Regions from separate parts of the Rhizobium sp. WYCCWR 11146 genome, predicted to be linked through region 1. Evidence: riboswitches for the same ligand, from Rfam matches in the RefSeq annotation. Region 1 holds a riboswitch; each other region holds the start of a gene.
What was found. A riboswitch is a leader RNA that binds a small molecule or an ion and turns the genes downstream of it on or off. The one in region 1 is predicted to bind thiamine pyrophosphate.

Region 1 (5,676 bases):
ATGTTTTCGAATGGCAGCAGGATCGCCGCCAAATCCCTCTGGACCGACAGCTACGCCTTCGCGACCCTGACCCGGGAAGCCATTGACCGGCTTTCGAGCTGGACAATGCCCCAAAAGGATGACGACAAGAATAAGGGTGAAACCAAAAGCGGCAGCAAGAATAAGAAGACACCACTCGTCTACAAGATCTGGTGCGATCACGAGATCAAACGCTGCGTCTACGAATCCGTCAGGACAATCAAATGCGATGCGGCGCATGCATCCTTCGCAGCCAGCGGAAAAGGCGTTGTCTGGGCAGTGGCCGATACCGGCATTGACGGGACACATCCGCATTTCAAAACACTGAGAACGCTCGATCTGCCGGACGGCCTCTTTCATCGGGATTTCACGGCCGACAATCCGGACCCGACCGTGGCGTCGGCTGCGGCGCTGATCGATAGTGCCGGCCATGGAACCCATGTTGCCGGCATCATAGCCGGCCGCACATCCGTGCTGGACGAACCGAAAACGGACGCGGTCAAGAAGATCTGCGTGAAATCGGAGGTGCGCAACGAAAATGGGACCAAATCAACCGTCAAGGATACTCATGACGGCGTCATCACCGGCATGGCACCGCACTGCAAGCTGTTGAGCCTGAAAGTGCTGGCCAATGAGAAGCAGGGCAAGCTCAGCAATCTGCTGGCTGCGATCGGCTATGTCCAGCGCTCGAACGACTACGGGCGCAACATCAAGATCCACGGCATCAATCTCAGCCTTGGCTATCCGTTCGATCCGGTCTGGTTCGCGGCAGGGCAAAGCCCGCTCTGCGTCGAGGTCGACAGGCTGGTGCGTTCGGGCGTCTGCGTCGTGGTCGCGGCCGGCAATGCCGGCTACGGTACGGTGACGCAATTCTCAGGCGCGCCGGAGCGCGCCTCCCATAGCGGCACGATCATGGATCCCGGCAACGCAGCGCTCGCCATCACTGTCGGCTCGACGCATCGCGATATGCCGCATACCTACGGCGTCTCCTATTTTTCCTCCAAGGGACCGACCGCGGATGGGCGCATGAAGCCAGATCTCGTCGCACCCGGCGAGCGCATCATCTCATGCGCGCTCTACAACGGTGCGAAGTCAGGCGAAGTGCCGTTCCGGGAGGATACCGGAACGAGCATGGCGACGCCGCATGTCTCCGGCGCGATCGCCGCGTTCCTCTCGGTTCGGCGTGAATTTCTCGGCCAGCCGGAACGCGTCAAAGAGATCTTCATCGGCGCCGCGACCGATCTCAAGCGGCGGCCGGAGTTTCAGGGCGCCGGCCTGCTCGATCTGATGCGAACGCTACAGGCTGTGTAAGGAGGACATATGGACACGCTTGGACCCTCGCCATTCCTATGGCTCGAATTCGACAAGACTGGCGCGATCGATCCCGCGACGGCGACAAGTCTCGCGGCGTTGCTCAACCAGCCCGGAACGACCGATCTGGTGGTCATGTCGCATGGCTGGAAGAATACCAAGGACGATGCCCGCAAGCTCTACGGAACGCTGTGGGCGAACGCCCGCAAGAAGCTTGCGCCCGACAAGGCGAGCCACACCGTCGTCGCCGGCGTCGTCTGGCCCGCCAAGGCCTATCGCACCGATTTCGACGAACAGACACTGGTGACGCCAGGCGGCGGCGGAACGCTGGCGGCAGACGGGACGGCGGCGGACCCTGAGGATCTTGACGATGAAGCCTTCAAAAACGTGCTGAAGGATTTCAAGGATCTCTTCGGGCAGGATGGCGCCGCAACGGCCCAAACGGCGCGGGCTGCAGCGAAGACGCTCGATGAAACGACATCGTTTTTCCTCGTCAAGAACGGCAACGAAGCACTCGGTTCTCCGGGAACGGATTCCGAACTCAAGGCGGATTCAGCGCCGATTGCGCTCGCCACGGACGATGCCACCAGCGCCAAAATGCTGATGGAAGCTCTCATCGCGGCGCCGACATTTAACCTCGAAAGCTCCGTCGGCAAGGCTCAAGGGCTCGGCGACGTCGTCTCGGGCCTGATCTCCGGGCCGAGAGCGGCGGTGGCGCGGTTTTTGAACCAGCTGACCTATTACGAAATGAAGAAACGCGCCGGCATCGTCGGCGAGGCTTTGACGAAAAGCGTGCTATCGAAGCTCGTGCTGCAACAGCCGATCCGCCTGCATCTCGTCGGCCACAGTTTTGGCGCCCGGCTGGTCGCGGCGGCGGCAAACGGGCTCGCACCGATCCCGAAGCTGGAATTCTTCTCGCTCACTTTGCTGCAGGGCGCCTTCTCGCACAATGGCTTCGCTAAAGAGATCAAGCCGGGCCTTGCCGGCGCCTTCCCCGACGTCGTGGGCAAACCGACCGGCCCGATCTGCATCACCCACACCCACAACGATCTCGCCTGCACGCTCGCCTATGCGCTGGCGTCGCGCCTGTCGCGCGATATCGCCAAGAGCATCGGCGATGCCAACGACGAGTTCGGGGCGATGGGGGCGAACGGTCCGCAACACCTGAAGGCGGGACAGGCTGTCGAGGACGATACGGATGCCGTGTTCGCGCCGCAGGCCGGCAAGGTCAACACCTTCCTGGCGGACACGTACATCATCAAGACGGCGGCGTCGGATGCCCATAACAATGTCGACAACGAGGATGTCGGACGGCTGTTGGCAAAGATCGTCAGCTGATCGCCTTTCGTAAAAAAACGCGCGGCGCTGTCAGTCGTGGAATTGTCATTTTCAGGATGACATCAGTCCCGTTCTCTGCGAAAAAGAGCGCGATGAGAGACAGGGGCGTTCGTCGACAGACGGGCTGAGAAGCACCCTTCGAACCTGAACCGGATAATGCCGGCGGAGGGAGTCGCTCGGGGTCGCGGCATCGCCCGCACGAACCGCCCCGTGCCCGCCCCCGCCTGAAAGGGGCCACATGCAGACCAAAACCACACCAGGAGCGATGCTGAAGGCGATGCGCGAGAAGCCGCCGCTCGTTCAGTGCATCACCAATTACGTCGCCATGAATATCGCCGCAAATGTTCTGCTCGCCGCTGGTGCCTCGCCCGCCATGGTGCATGCCGCGGAAGAAGCCGGCGAATTCGCCGCGATCGCCAGTGCTGTGACCGTTAATATCGGCACGCTGTCGACGCAATGGATCGACGGCATGCAGGCGGCTGCGAAGGCGGCGACATCAGCCGGCAAGCCCTGGGTGCTCGATCCGGTCGCCCACTATGCGACGGCTTTCCGCCGCAACGCGGTCGCCGAACTGCTGGCCCTCAAGCCCACGATCATCCGCGGCAACGCTTCCGAAATCATCGCGCTTGCCGGCGGGGAGAGCCGCGGTCAGGGGGTCGACAGCCGCGATCCGGTCGAGCAGGCGGAAGGTTCGGCGCGATGGCTCGCTGAGCGTCAGCGGGCGGTGGTTGCCGTTACCGGCGCCGTGGATTTCGTCACCGACGGCGAGCGGGCCGTGCGCATCGAAGGCGGATCCGCTCTGATGCCTCAAGTCACCGCGCTCGGCTGCTCGCTCACCTGCCTCGTCGGCGCCTTTGCCGCGACGGCACCCGAGGATATCTTCGGCGCGACGGTCGCGGCACTTTCAACCTTCGCCATCGCCGGCGAGGAGGCCGCCCTTGGGGCGGCCGGGCCTGGGTCCTTCTCCTGGCGCTTCCTCGATGCGCTGTCCGCGCTCGACGCCGAAACGCTTGACGCCAGGGCAAGGATATCAGCCGCATGAAGGCTTTCGATCTTTCGCTCTATCTCGTCCTCGACCCCGATCTCTGCGCCGGGATCGGCATGGTCGAAACCGCGCGCCTTGCCGTTGCCGGCGGCGCGACCATTGTACAGTTGCGCGACAAACATGCCGGCACCATCAGGATGATCGAGACCGGCCGCGCCTTGAAACAGGCGCTGGATGGGACCGGCGCCCTCCTCATCGTCAACGACGACGTCGAGGCGGCAGTCGCCATCGGCGCCGACGGCCTGCATATCGGCCAGCAGGACATGGATGCGCGCAAAGCGCGGGCGATGATCGGCCCCGAGATGATCCTCGGCCTATCGGTCGAGAGCGAGCCGCTTGCTAACGCCGTCGATCCTGGCTTTGTCGACTATACCGGCGTCGGACCGGTATTTGCGACGCCGACCAAGACCGATCACAAGCAGCCGATCGGCTTTGACGGCCTTGCAAGGCTGGTAAAGGCCTCACCGGTGCCATCTGTCGCGATCGGCGGGCTCAAGGCGGATCATGTCGCCCAAGTGTTTGCCGCGGGCGCCCGGGGGCTTGCCGTCGTCTCCGCAATCTGCGGCACGCCCGATCCCGAAGCGGCCACACACCGCATCGCTGCAGAAATTCGAAAGGCCCGCGCATGATCCGCAACGTTCTCTCGATCGCCGGCTCCGATCCCTCCGGCGGCGCCGGCATCCAGGCCGATCTCAAGGCCTTTTCCGCCCGCGGCGTCTACGGCATGGCGGTGCTGACCGCTCTGACGGCGCAGAACACGCAAGGTGTCAGCGGCGTGCACCTGGTGCCGCCGCAATTCGTCGCCGACCAGATCAATGCCGTCTTTGCCGATGTGCGCGTCGATGCCGTCAAGATCGGCATGATCGCCAATGCCGGCATCGCCGACGCTGTTGCCGGCGCGCTGACTGACCACCGCGACATTCCGATCGTCATCGACCCTGTCATGATCGCCAAGGGTGGTGCCGCCCTGCTCGCGCCCGAAGCGGTCGACGTGCTGACCCGCCGGCTGCTGCCGCTGGCCACGCTTCTGACCCCGAACCTGCCCGAAGCCGCAGCCCTGCTGCACCAGCCGGTGGCGACAAACCGTGCTGAGATGGCGGAACAGGCCGAGCGCCTGCTCGCGCTTGGCCCGGCCGCGGTGCTGGTCAAGGGCGGCCATCTCGACAGCGACCAGAGCCCTGACGTGCTTGCCACGGCCGCCGGCCTTCACTGGTTCGAAGCCAGGCGTGTGCCGACCAAGAACACCCATGGCACCGGCTGCACGCTCTCCAGCGCGCTGGCGGCCGAGCTCGCCAAGGGCGCCTCGGCGCAAGAGGCGGTCGCTATCGCGAAGGACTACCTCGCCGGCGCGGTCGCGGCAGCCGGACACCTCACCGTCGGCTCCGGCCACGGCCCGGTGCAGCATTTTCATGCGCTTTGGAAAGAGGGCGAATAGGCGCTCGCTCAACCAATATTCCGCCAATCGAAACAGCCCGGCCTTTCCGGGCCGTTTTTGCGTTCGGCACCTACTTTGCGTTGAAACCCTGGGGACAGCGGCGGCTCGCGCCTTTGGCCGTTTGAAAAACCTTGTTGACAAGCCCGGTCAGATGGCCAAGTCTATGACACTAAAAGGGGATATGTTCCGTAATAACGGAATAACTGGAGGAGTGACGGGTGCCAGACCTGCTTGTGAGCCTATATTCCACTGAGCTCGCCGACCTGAAACGCAAAGCCGACGACGTCGGCGTCTCCATCCGTGCGGCCCTCCCCCCGGAACTGCATCTTATCGTCGGCTGGGTTCGCCAACGGTTCAGCGAGAACTGGGCGAGCGAAGTCACAGTCGCCTTCTCCCGCCAGCCGGTTGCCTGCCTGATTGCCGTTGAAGGCGGCAAGCTCCTGGGCTTTGCCTGCTATGACACGACGGCGCGCGGCTTCTTCGGCCCGACCGGCGTCGACCCCGACGCACGCGGCAAGGGCATTGGGCT
Region 2 (5,676 bases), on a different contig from region 1:
GCGCCGAAAGGCTCGTCGAGCAGCAACATGTCCTGGGTCTGGACGACGGTGCGCAGCAGCGCGGCGCGCTGGCGCATGCCGCCTGACAGTTCGGAGGGATAGTGATGCTCGAAGCCTGCGAGGCCGAAGCGCTCGAACAGAGGCGCGACGGCGGCGCGGGCCGCGCGGCGGCTCATGCCGCGCACCTCGAGACCGAGTGCGGCATTGTCGATGATCCGGCGCCAGGGCATCAGCGCATCGCGCTGCGGCATGAAGGCGAAGGAATGCGGCGCCTGTTCCAGCGGCGCGCCCTTGAAAAGCATGGTGCCGGAATCGGGCCGAAGCGCCTGTGTCAGCAATCTCAGTACCGTCGATTTTCCGGAGCCGGATGGGCCGACGATCGAAACGAACTCGCCGCTTTCGACAGCGAGTGAAATATCGCCCAGCACCTTCATGCCGTCGAATGACTTCGAGATGTTGTGCAGTTCAACCATTGCATCGCTCATCGGCGCAGCTCCCCGGATTGTTGCCAGGGCATGACGAGGCGCTGGATCAATAGCGTCGCTCCGAAGAGGCAGAGTGTCAGCACGGCGCTGACGACGACGGCGGCGAGCACGAGATCGGGGCGGAAGTTGTTCTTGGCGTTGAGGATATAGATCCCGAGGCCGCGGGCGGCACCGGCATATTCGGCAAAGATCGCGCCGACGACGGCATAGGTGATCGAGATCCGCAGGCCGGCGAAGAAATAGGGCAGCGAGGAGGGAAGCCGTGCCAGGCGGAAAATACGCCAGCGGCTCGCCTTCATCGAATTCAGCAATTCGGCGATGTCGCGATCGGTCGATTCATAGCCCTGCAGCAAGGCGACGAGCAGCGGGAAGAAGGTGACGAGCGCCACCAGCAGGATCTTCGGCAACAGGCCGAAGCCGAACCAGAGGACGACGAGGGGGGCGATCGCCACCAGCGGCAGGGTCTGGCTGGCGATGAAGATCGGCAGCAATGCCCGGCGCATGAAAGGCACGAAATCCATGAGGATCGAGGCGGCGAAGGCGAAGGCAAGCGACAGGGCGAAACCACCGAGTGTCGCGCCGAGCGTCGGCCAGGTGTTTGATATCAGTGACTCGCGGTTCAGCCAGCCCTGGATGACGATGCGCGAAGGCGCCGGCAGGATGGACGGTTTGATGCCGGATAGATCGACATAGAGTTCCCATGCCGCCAAGAAGGCGCAGCCGGCGAGCAAGGCGGGTATGCCCCGGTAGAGAGCGGAGCGGAGCGCGGCAAGGCGCGAATCCGATGGTTTTGACGGTGTCATCAGCGTTCGATTTCAAGCTTTCGTCGGGCACTGCATAATTCCTTAAATCGGAATCGATTTAAGGATAAAATTATGCAGCAATCTAAAGTGTTACAGCGTCCTTTGCGCGTCTGAAAAGACGCGCGGCGCTGTATTGGCCGACACCGTGATGTCGAGGGTCACATGCCCTTCGGGTTCGCCGAAGCGAAAGAAGGCCTCACGAATGGTGGCGAAGACCGCGCCGGCATCGCCAGAGAGCCTGGTGCAGAAATTCTTGGCACGGTCGAAGGTGCCGGAGCGCTTCAGGAAGTCGATGCAGCCATAGATCTCGTCCATATGGGTACCGGTGCCCATGACGTAGAGCGAGAATTGCGCGGCGGTCGGCTGTCCGGTCTCGGCAGTGGTTTCAACGGCGGCAAGTGCGGCTGTTATACGCTCGGCAAGCGGCTCCGCCTGGCCGAGGGAGGGGTTGATGCCGCAGATGGCGTCGTCGGGTTCGCCGGGGCAGCCGCGTGAAACGGCAGCGGACAGCACGCAATGCTCGCCGGTCTTTGCGGCGGCGATGAAAAGATCGTGCATGGCGGCGAAGAGAATGTCAGGCGGGCCGACCAGCAGTGTGGAGATGTCATCGGTCTCGATGCGCAGCCGGTCGCGATAGGGATCTAGCGCCTTGACGGCATCGAGAATGATGCCGACGAAATTGTCGGACATCGGATAGAGTGACACTTGTGCGCCTGAGAACATCTGAACCTCGCTCCGCTGGCATTACCCAGATCAGCTTTGAAGGGTCCAGAGGCTTGCGCCTCACATCTCAGCCCCGGCAATACGGAGCTCCCCTGTTATTTGCGCGGAAACTATCACCGGGGGTTTCTCCCCGCAACCGCAAAATTGCGAACCCGTCCGTGCGGTCGGAATGAGCCTGATGTGACGGGAAACACCCGGACGGAGGTCCTGTCCGGGTGTTCCCAATGGTTCCGTACCTGCCGGGAACGGAACCGGAGCTTCCTGCCTCAGGCGGCTAGCGCATAACCCCGAAAATCGGAATCGGTTTTCGGAAAGGATTATGCGTAGATTCAAAGTGATAGAGCGTCTTTAGCGCGTCTGAAAAGACGCGCGGCGCTCTATGTCGGCATAGGGACGATTGCTGCGGGCGGTAACAAGCGCCCGTGTCCACCATTCCAGCCCTCGCCATCATCTGGTGTTTGCATGCGTCGCTCCTTGTTGCGATTGAACTTTACGATTGCGGGAGCAAGGGTTATAAAACCTCAACTATTCTTGAGGTCAAGAGGTGATGGATACAATTCCGGCAGCGCCGCTCGGCAAGCTCCTGACGGTTGGCGAAGTGGCGGAGCGCAGCGGCCTGGCCGTCTCGGCGCTGCATTTTTACGAGACCAAGGGGCTGATCTCGAGCATCCGCTCCCGCGGCAATCAGCGGCGCTATGGGCGCGATGTGCTTCGCCGGCTCGGGATCATCAAGGTGGCGCAGCGTGTCGGCATTCCGCTTTCGGAAATCCAGGCGGCGTTCGAGTCCTTGCCGCAAGGACGCACGCCGACCGTCGCCGACTGGCAGACGCTGTCGGCGCTGTGGAAGGATGATCTCGACGCGCGAATCAGGCGGCTTAGCCTGCTGCGCGACCGGCTGACCGGCTGCATCGGCTGCGGCTGCCTGTCGATCGAAAGCTGTCCGTTGCGCAACCCCTGCGACCGGCTCGGCAAGGAAGGGCCGGGCGCGCGGCTTCTGGAGACCGAAAACTAACCCCTGTTTTCACCGGGAAAGATCGATACGCGCCTTTCTTTCAGTCGGCGCGCTCATATGTTAATGGCGAATGACACAACCGGCGGCACTGTCCGCGAGGAGGACGGCTTCGTGTTCCATCCCAGACTGTTCGAAAATCGCAATGTCGTGGTGACCGGCGCCGGCCGCGGCATCGGCCTTGAAGTGGCCCGGCAGTTCCTGGACTGCGGCGCGAAGGTGATCGTCCATACCGGGCGCAAGCCGGGACGCGACCTGCCGGATTTCCTGCTGACGGCTGAATCCGAAAGACGGGCGCTGCTGCTTAATGCCGATTTCTCTGCAGTCGGTGGCGCCGCGCAATTTGCCGAGGATACTCTCGCCTTCTTCGATAAGGTCGATGTGCTGGTCAACAATGCCGGCACCATGCTCGGTCGTTTTCCCGCCGCCACACTCACCGATGCAGAATATGAGGCGGTCGTGCGGCTCAACCAGACATCGGTGGTGGCGCTGACGCGGGCGCTGCTGCCAGCATTGAAGGCGGCTGGTGGTGCTGCCATCGTCAACACGGTTTCGATTTCGGCGCTGACCGGCGGCAGCCCCGGTTCCTCGATCTATTCGGCCTCGAAAGCCTTTGTTGCGACCTATTCCAAGGCGCTTGCCCGTGAGCTTGCACCGGACGGCATCCGCGTCAATTGCGTGTCGCCAGGAACGATCGAGACGGATTTCCATGAGCGCTATTCCTCCCGCGAAAAGCTGGAGCAGACGAGAAAATCCATCCCCCTGCAGCGGCTCGGCACGGCGGAGGATTGTGCTCCCGCCTATCTGTTCCTGGCGGCTCCCTCGCTCTCGGGCTACATCACCGGACAGGTGATCGAGATCAATGGAGGTCAGCTTATCTGCTGATTTGTTTGGACTTTTTTTGACATTTCATCACTTTTGACCAATTCGCTTGTGTGAATATGCTATTGTGCTGATCTACTCATTGCCTCCCTTCCGAGATACCCGATGCCGTTGCCCAAACCCGAGCCGGGGATGTCCGGCCAGGAATTGCACAAACTCGCTGGAAAAGCCCATGAAGCGAGCGATCTGCTGAAAGCGCTAGCGCACCCGACCCGACTTCTGATCCTCTGCATATTGGCGAACGAGGAACGCACGGTGGGTGAAATCGAAAATATCCTCGGCATCCAACAGGCAATGGTTTCGCAGCAGCTGGCGCGGTTAAGGCTCGAAGGCCTGGTCCATACGCGCCGCCAGGGCAGGCTGGTCTATTACAGCATCGGCAATGTCAGCGTGCTTGCCTTCCTCGAATCGGTGTTCCATCTTTTCCCGGCTGCAGAAAACAGCTAGAGCATGATGCCGAAAAGTGTGCGCGGTTTTCGGACGACATCATGCTCTATTTCTTTGATTTAGATCAGAATTCAGATTTTAGGCCGATCGGGCCTAAAATCATCCTGATCTAGAGATCGCCCTTGCGGAACACGGCTGCTGCGTCGAAGATAAACTGACCCGGACGATGTCACGCCGGATCGGGAGACCGGATGATCGACAAGCTGGAATTCTTCATCGCCCTTGCCAATGAAAAGCATTTTGGCCGCGCCGCGGAGGAGTGCGGGATCTCGCAGCCGACGCTTTCGGCCGCCATCCGGCAGCTCGAGGATCAGCTCGGCGTCATGCTGGTGCAGCGCGGTTCGCGGTTCCAGGGGCTGACGCCGGAGGGGCAGCGCGTGCTCGAATGGGCCCGGCGCATCGTCGGCGATGCCCGCACCATGCGCGAGGAGATGCGCGCCGCGCGCCGCGGTCTTTCCGGCCACATCCGCCTCGCCGCCATTCCGACCGCGCTCGCGATGCTGTCGCGCATCACCACGCCTTTTCAGGAGCGCCATCCCGGCGTGACCTTCTCGATCGTCTCGCGGAATTCGCTGCAGGTGCTGAGCATGCTCGAAAACCTCGAAATCGATGCCGGCATCACCTATCTCGAAAACGAACCGCTCGGCCGCGTCACGACCGTTCCCCTTTATGCCGAGCGCTATAATCTGATCACGGCTGCCGGCAGCCCGCTATCTGATCGCGACAACGTGACCTGGCGGGAGATCGGCGACCTTCGGCTTTGTCTATTGACTGCCGACATGCAGAACCGCCGGATCATCAACCGCCACTTGACGGAAGCAGGCGCCACCGCGCATCCGACGCTCGAATCGAACTCGATGATTGTGTTGTTCTCGCATGTCAGGACTGGACGCTGGGCGAGCATCATGCCGCGCAACGTCGCCAAATCCTTCGGATTTCCAGTGGAAATCCGCATGATCCCGATCGTCGAGCCGGAGGCGCATCATCTGGTCGGCCTTGTTGCGCCTTATCGCGAGCCCTTCACGCCGCTTGTCTCGGCCTTGCTGCATGAAGCGAGAGTGCTCGTGCAAGATGAAGAACTTTGATAGAGAAAACCTATCAAGCAACGAGATAGCTTTATTGATCGCCGGCTGCTTCCCTGAGATGGTGGTGACGGAATAGCACTCGGCCGGGGGAGGCCCGCTATTCCGCAACGAGCAAGCCGCTGGGAGGGCTGCCTTATGACCATTCATATCGCCGAAGGCGATATTGCAGCACGCACCCGAGCCATCGTCGCCGATCTTCGCTTTCTCGAAGGGCCGCTGCTTCCCATTCTGCACGAGGTTCA
Region 3 (5,676 bases), on a different contig from region 1:
CGGTAGAGGCCGTTGAGCGAGATCACCTTCCCCTGATGGCTTGCACGTGGAAGATTGTCCGGAAAGGCTGGGCGGATTCCGACACCCGTTTCGATTATGGTTGCATCGGCAAAGGCCGGATTTAGCGTGTATGCAGCGTTGAGCAGTTCCATCAGTGAACGGGCGACTATAGGCCCGTCGAATTCCGTCTCGATCATCGTCGCGCCGACCATGAACAGACCGTCTCCACGCGGGACGATGTAGACGGGGAAACGCGGATGGAGCAAGCGGACCGGCCGGGAGAGATCCACGTCAAAGCTTCTAAGGTAGAGCATTTCGCCGCGAACGCCGCGCAACTCCTTCGCCTCGCCGATCTGCGCTGCGCCCGTGCAATCGACGACACCGTCAAAGCTCTCCTCGTGCGGGCTCTCGCCCACGAAGGTGACCCCCTGAACCGTCAGCTTGGTGCGCAGCAGACACAACACTCGCCGAGGATCGAGATGGGCTTCGCGGCGAAAGAACAGCCCATGCCGGAATCGCCCGGAAAGAGAGGGTTCCAGCGACGCGATCGCCGGCTCTTCCAGCCATTCATAATCGGTCGTGCGGCAGGCAAAGCGTCTCAGTTCACCAAGATCGCGGGCCGACGCGACCACGAGCGTTCCGTTTCGTCGCACCTCTCCAGGCACCATTGCGTCCCATTTGTCGGCGGCGGTGAGGCCGCGCATCAGCACGGCGCCATCAGCACTCTCCTGCTCGCACCAGGGCGCCAACATTCCGCCCGCGAGCCACGATGCAGCGCCGAGGAAACTGCCATATGGATCGAGCACGGTGACCTCGGCATCTCGAGCGCGCAGTTCATGCGCCACCGTCAGGCCGGCAACGCCGGCGCCTTTGACAAGCACACGCATCTCATTCGCCCAATTGCTGTTGGGTTTCTATCGGCATATAGATGCCGCCGCCCTCACGATAACGCGCTGCCATCGCATCCAGACCCTCCTTCTGTGCTTCGGCGCGGATATCGTGCGAGATGCGCATGGAGCAGAATTTTGGGCCGCACATGGAGCAGAAATGCGCCACCTTATGGGCTTCCTTCGGCAACGTCTCGTCGTGGAAGCTGCGGGCGGTTTCGGGGTCTAGCGAGAGGTTGAACTGATCCTCCCAGCGGAATTCGAAACGGGCACGCGAGAGCGCGTCATCGCGCAGCTGTGCTGCCGGATGCCCCTTGGCGAGATCAGCCGCGTGGGCCGCGATCTTGTAGGTGATAACGCCGGTCTTGACGTCAGTGCGATCGGGAAGGCCGAGATGCTCCTTCGGCGTGACGTAGCAGAGCATCGCGGTGCCGAACCAGCCCATCATGGCTGCGCCTATTCCAGAGGTGATGTGATCGTACCCCGGTGCGATATCCGTCGTCAGCGGCCCGAGCGTGTAGAAGGGTGCCTCGCCGCAGACCTCGAGCTGCTTGTCCATGTTCTCCTTGATCTTGTGCATCGGCACATGGCCGGGGCCCTCGATCATCACCTGGCAGTCTTTCGCCCAGGCGATCTTGGTCAGCTCTCCCAGTGTTTCCAGTTCGGCGAATTGCGCTGCATCGTTGGCATCGGCGATGGAGCCGGGACGCAGGCCGTCGCCGAGCGAGAAGGAGACGTCATAGGCGCGGCAGATGTCGCAGATCTCCTCGAAATGTTCGTATAGGAAGCTTTCGCGATGATGATGGAGACACCACTTCGCCATGATCGAACCGCCGCGCGAGACGATGCCGGTGACGCGGTTGACGGTGAGCGGGATGTAGTGAAGCCGCACGCCGGCGTGGATGGTGAAATAGTCGACGCCCTGTTCGGCCTGTTCGATCAGCGTGTCACGATAGACCTCCCAGGACAGGTCTTTGGCAATGCCCTCGACCTTCTCCAGCGCCTGATAGAGCGGCACGGTACCGATCGGCACCGGCGAATTGCGGATGATCCATTCGCGGATATTGTGGATATTGCGGCCGGTGGAAAGATCCATGACCGTGTCGGCGCCCCAGCGGGCCGCCCAGACCATTTTCTCGACCTCTTCCGTCATGGACGAGGTGACAGCAGAATTGCCAATATTGGCGTTGATCTTCACCAGGAAATTCCGGCCTATGATCATCGGCTCGGATTCCGGATGATTGATGTTGGCGGGGATGATCGCCCGACCCGCCGCCACTTCCTGCCGGACGAATTCCGCCGTCACATGGTCCGGAATATGGGCGCCGAAGCTTTCGCCGTCGCGGACCATGGCATCCGCCTGCGCCTTGCGACCAAGGTTTTCGCGGATGGCTATGAATTCCATCTCGGGCGTGATGATGCCTGATCGCGCATAGGCGAGCTGGGTGACCGCCTTGCCATCCCTGGCTCGTAGCGGCTGACGTTTAGTGGGAAATTCGGGCGTCAGCCTTTCGCCGCTGGCAAAGCCGTTGTCTTCGGGGCGGATATGGCGGCCCTGATAGGCTTCGACATCGCCGCGCGCGAGCACCCAGTCGCGGCGGAGCTGCGACAGGCCCTGCTCGATGCGGATATCAGCACCCTCGATCGTATAGGGACCGGAGGAATCATAGACGACAACAGGCGGCTCGCCCGATGTCGGATGAACGCTGATCTCGCGCATCGGCACACGGATGTCGGCGTGTATGTCTCCCGGGATGTAAATCTTCCGCGACGCCGGCAGCGGGCCTTTGGTGACTGTGGGGGTGATGGTCTTCGCGGCAATTTTCATGGTTTGAGGCTCCAAGTTTTCGATTGGAGACCCAGTCCTCAGCCGGAATGATGAAAAGACGCCGGCACGGATTCCGCGCGTGAATCCACTGCTTCGAGCGCTTGCACCGTCCCTACGCCAGTATGAACTGGATCAGGTTCAACGGGTCACTGCGCCACAATCGGCAAAGCCGTATTGTCCAGCAGTATCTCAGCCCCTTGCCGGGACCCCCCTGGTGAATGCAAAAAGGGTAGAGGCTTGCCGAGGGGACTGTCAAGCGACAATCTGCGATGGCTCGGGGTTAGGTTACACACAGGATATCGTGCGTGTCGCCGCTGTTAAACGATGGACAAGGGCAATCGTCCGGCCGGCACGCTTCCGCAAGACAAGCGCCCTTGTCGCATGCACGAGATACCGAAGCACTATTGAGAAAGCAGACGCGGAACTGGAAAGTCTAGTACTTTTTCCGTGTAGCTTTCGACCAGGGCGCTAAACGGCGTGCCGTCTGGAAGTTTCAATACGGCTCGATGTTCGAGCAGGAACGCCGGCAGGCCGGGGGAACTTGTTTCATGCGCTGTTAAGCCGTCCATGTCCCAGCCTTCGGATAGAGGGGACCAGAGCAACTTGGCAGACAGGTTTGTGCGAGTGAAATTGAGAGCCTGAACGGCTCTGCCAAACGCGATATCGCTGGTATTCAACGCCTGATTCATCTCTGCAGTTAATTTTGCAGGTACATACCAGTTGTCGGCTTCGGACAAGACGCGTTCGCCGCAGACCAGTCGGACGCGGCGATAGGCGATCAACTCACCGGGTCCGACGCTCAGAAGATCACGGATGTGCTCATCGGCCGGTTTGCCTTGCCCGCCCACACGCTGAGCTACGATCTTTGAACCTTCCGGTGCGAGCTTATGCGCGGCGCACCAGCGGTCAAGGGTAAACGTGGCACTGGCGTTACTCAGGAGATTTGCATTCAAGGTCTGGAGGATCGCAAGCGCTTCCACTCGAGATGCCGGCGTGTTCAGCCACTGAGATTCTATAGAAGGCTCTTGCGCAACTGCGATCTGGGTGCCCAGCAAGATGGCGGCCGCTGCAAGTGCGGCGATGCGAATGCATTTCGCAGGACATAATGACATGGAGAATGAAATCCTTTCTGTAGTATAATTGGGCAAACCTTGCGGGTCAAATATCCTTGATTTTTGCCGACGGGCGACCGTTGTCCGCGTATATGATAGCGGCAGCAGGGTTTGAACTGCGGCTCGCGTGTACCGCACGATGGTCAGGTTTCTGAAGACTTTCTTACCATCTTTCGAATTTGAAAGCGTTGGCGACTGAGCCGGCGCTTCCATTCTGGAATTTGGAAACCCGAGAGACGTGGATTTCAAATGAGAAACCTGGCGGCCGGCCCGAATTCTCCCAATTCTATATTCGTAACTCTCACTCAAAGGTTCAACGCCTTTGTCTTCGCCCTCGCTTGTTGCGAGATGTTCATATAGCTGGATCGGATAAAATAGCTCGCAACCGAAAGCAAAATCCAGAAGCCATTGTTGGAAAAAAGTCTTCTTCGTCGACCGGGAGCCCTCCTGCCGGTCGATTGACAATTGCAGACCAGGCAGCGACGCGCCATCGATGGTTGCCAACCGCAGATGCGAGTAGCCAGGGTGCTTGTCTGATTGCTTTTTGTGGTGCATGTCATCGTGCTCCTTGTGCGAGCCTCCCGACGATGATGTCGCCGGCAAGTTTTCAGCATTCATAGGAAACGATATTCCTGTGGTGCGCTATCGCAGCTCTTATTTGGGACAGTTCATGAAAACCATCAGCAACGCAACAGATGAGCCGGATATATTTTATAGTATACCTTTCTTCGCCGCAAAAATACAAATTGCATTATAAACTTCTGTGAGCTGTAGGATATATTATTGCTTATATACATACATATATTGATTTCACGGCTTTAAGGGGCTGGATGGAATGCAGGTCTCCGAAGGCCACGGCAAACGTTCGCTGGTCGAAATGGCCATCGGACGATACAAGTCTATGGGCGCGCCAGGTCGCCCCTAGCGGAGCACCCTTTGTCGCCGTGCCGCAGGCGCATTTCGAATGCCGCGCATGATTTGATCCTTCAGTCGATACCAATTTGGGGACTTATGCAGCAAGCGACATTCGACGGGTTCCTACACGAGACGAAGTCGAGAACACGTGCTGACACATGACGTACACGGTCATCAGTCGGCGCTCCCTATATAGTGGTCAGGGTTGCTGGTGATCCAACTGCCCGCGCACCTCGTTTCCGCGCTTCAGGAGATTGAGGATTGGACAGAGCTTTTCCACGGTCGCCCGCAGTCTGGCGACGTCCGCGGTACTTGCGGGAGATACTAGTGTGACCAGGTAGTTGATGTCCTGGGGATAGACGGGAACGTCTTGATATCCTTCTGCACCTGCACGCGGATCGATCGTGGCGGAGACTTCCGCATGCAGCGATTCCAGCGGCACGCCCTGATCGGAAGCGTGGATCAGAAAAGTATGGGTCAGGCAGCTCGCAAGCGCACCGAGCAGCAGTTCTGGAGACGACGGACCCAGATTATAGCCTGCGAACTCGGGCGGGCTGTCGGAAATGACCTGGAAATCTCGAATTCGGATACGTCGCACGCCGCTGCGGCCTTCAGCGCTTGCACTGGCCTCAAGTGTGACCGCACTCAGATCCCCCTTTCTGACGCGCGCCCGCCAATCGAGTAGTGCTTCGTGCTTCTGTCGGAGATACTCATTCAAAGTTGCCATGGCTTGCTAATATTCCTGTTGTGGAGACCGATGCCGAGATGGCCAAAGCGCCACGTTGCGCGCGCCGCTCAACCACGAGCTCGCGAGAAATGGGATCAATGAAAACAATCTTTGCTAGGTAAGACAGTTGCTGGAGGTTCAGCCTCTTTGCGATTCCGCGTCCGACGGGGGCTGTGTCGCCGTCAATTGTCCGCTTCCCGATCAAGA

Region 2: another riboswitch for thiamine pyrophosphate. It lies ahead of HX899_RS15265 (YkoF family thiamine/hydroxymethylpyrimidine-binding protein); the one in region 1 lies ahead of thiM (hydroxyethylthiazole kinase).
Region 3: another riboswitch for thiamine pyrophosphate. It lies ahead of thiC (phosphomethylpyrimidine synthase ThiC); the one in region 1 lies ahead of thiM (hydroxyethylthiazole kinase).

What each region holds. Positions count from the first base shown of each region.
Region 1 covers NZ_JACCEY010000023.1:232,277-237,952, reverse strand. The annotation lists gene HX899_RS18695 (S8 family peptidase) at 1-1,329, shown strand, start outside; gene HX899_RS18690 (hypothetical protein) at 1,339-2,667, shown strand; TPP riboswitch at 2,759-2,855, shown strand; gene thiM (hydroxyethylthiazole kinase) at 2,906-3,709, shown strand; gene thiE (thiamine phosphate synthase) at 3,706-4,341, shown strand; gene thiD (bifunctional hydroxymethylpyrimidine kinase/phosphomethylpyrimidine kinase) at 4,338-5,147, shown strand; gene HX899_RS18670 (GNAT family N-acetyltransferase) at 5,366-5,676, shown strand, end outside.
Region 2 covers NZ_JACCEY010000019.1:431,700-437,375, forward strand. The annotation lists gene HX899_RS15255 (ABC transporter ATP-binding protein) at 1-485, opposite strand, end outside; gene HX899_RS15260 (ABC transporter permease) at 482-1,288, opposite strand; gene HX899_RS15265 (YkoF family thiamine/hydroxymethylpyrimidine-binding protein) at 1,379-2,011, opposite strand; TPP riboswitch at 2,002-2,115, opposite strand; partial or broken gene HX899_RS35580 (FMN reductase) at 2,360-2,449, opposite strand; gene soxR (redox-sensitive transcriptional activator SoxR) at 2,559-3,023, shown strand; gene HX899_RS15275 (SDR family NAD(P)-dependent oxidoreductase) at 3,135-3,905, shown strand; gene HX899_RS15280 (helix-turn-helix transcriptional regulator) at 4,008-4,349, shown strand; gene HX899_RS15285 (LysR family transcriptional regulator) at 4,541-5,434, shown strand; gene HX899_RS15290 (formate dehydrogenase subunit gamma) at 5,570-5,676, shown strand, end outside.
Region 3 covers NZ_JACCEY010000017.1:30,547-36,222, reverse strand. The annotation lists gene thiO (glycine oxidase ThiO) at 1-887, opposite strand, end outside; gene thiC (phosphomethylpyrimidine synthase ThiC) at 889-2,715, opposite strand; TPP riboswitch at 2,807-2,938, opposite strand; gene HX899_RS12615 (hypothetical protein) at 3,117-3,827, opposite strand; gene HX899_RS12605 (OsmC family protein) at 4,942-5,469, opposite strand.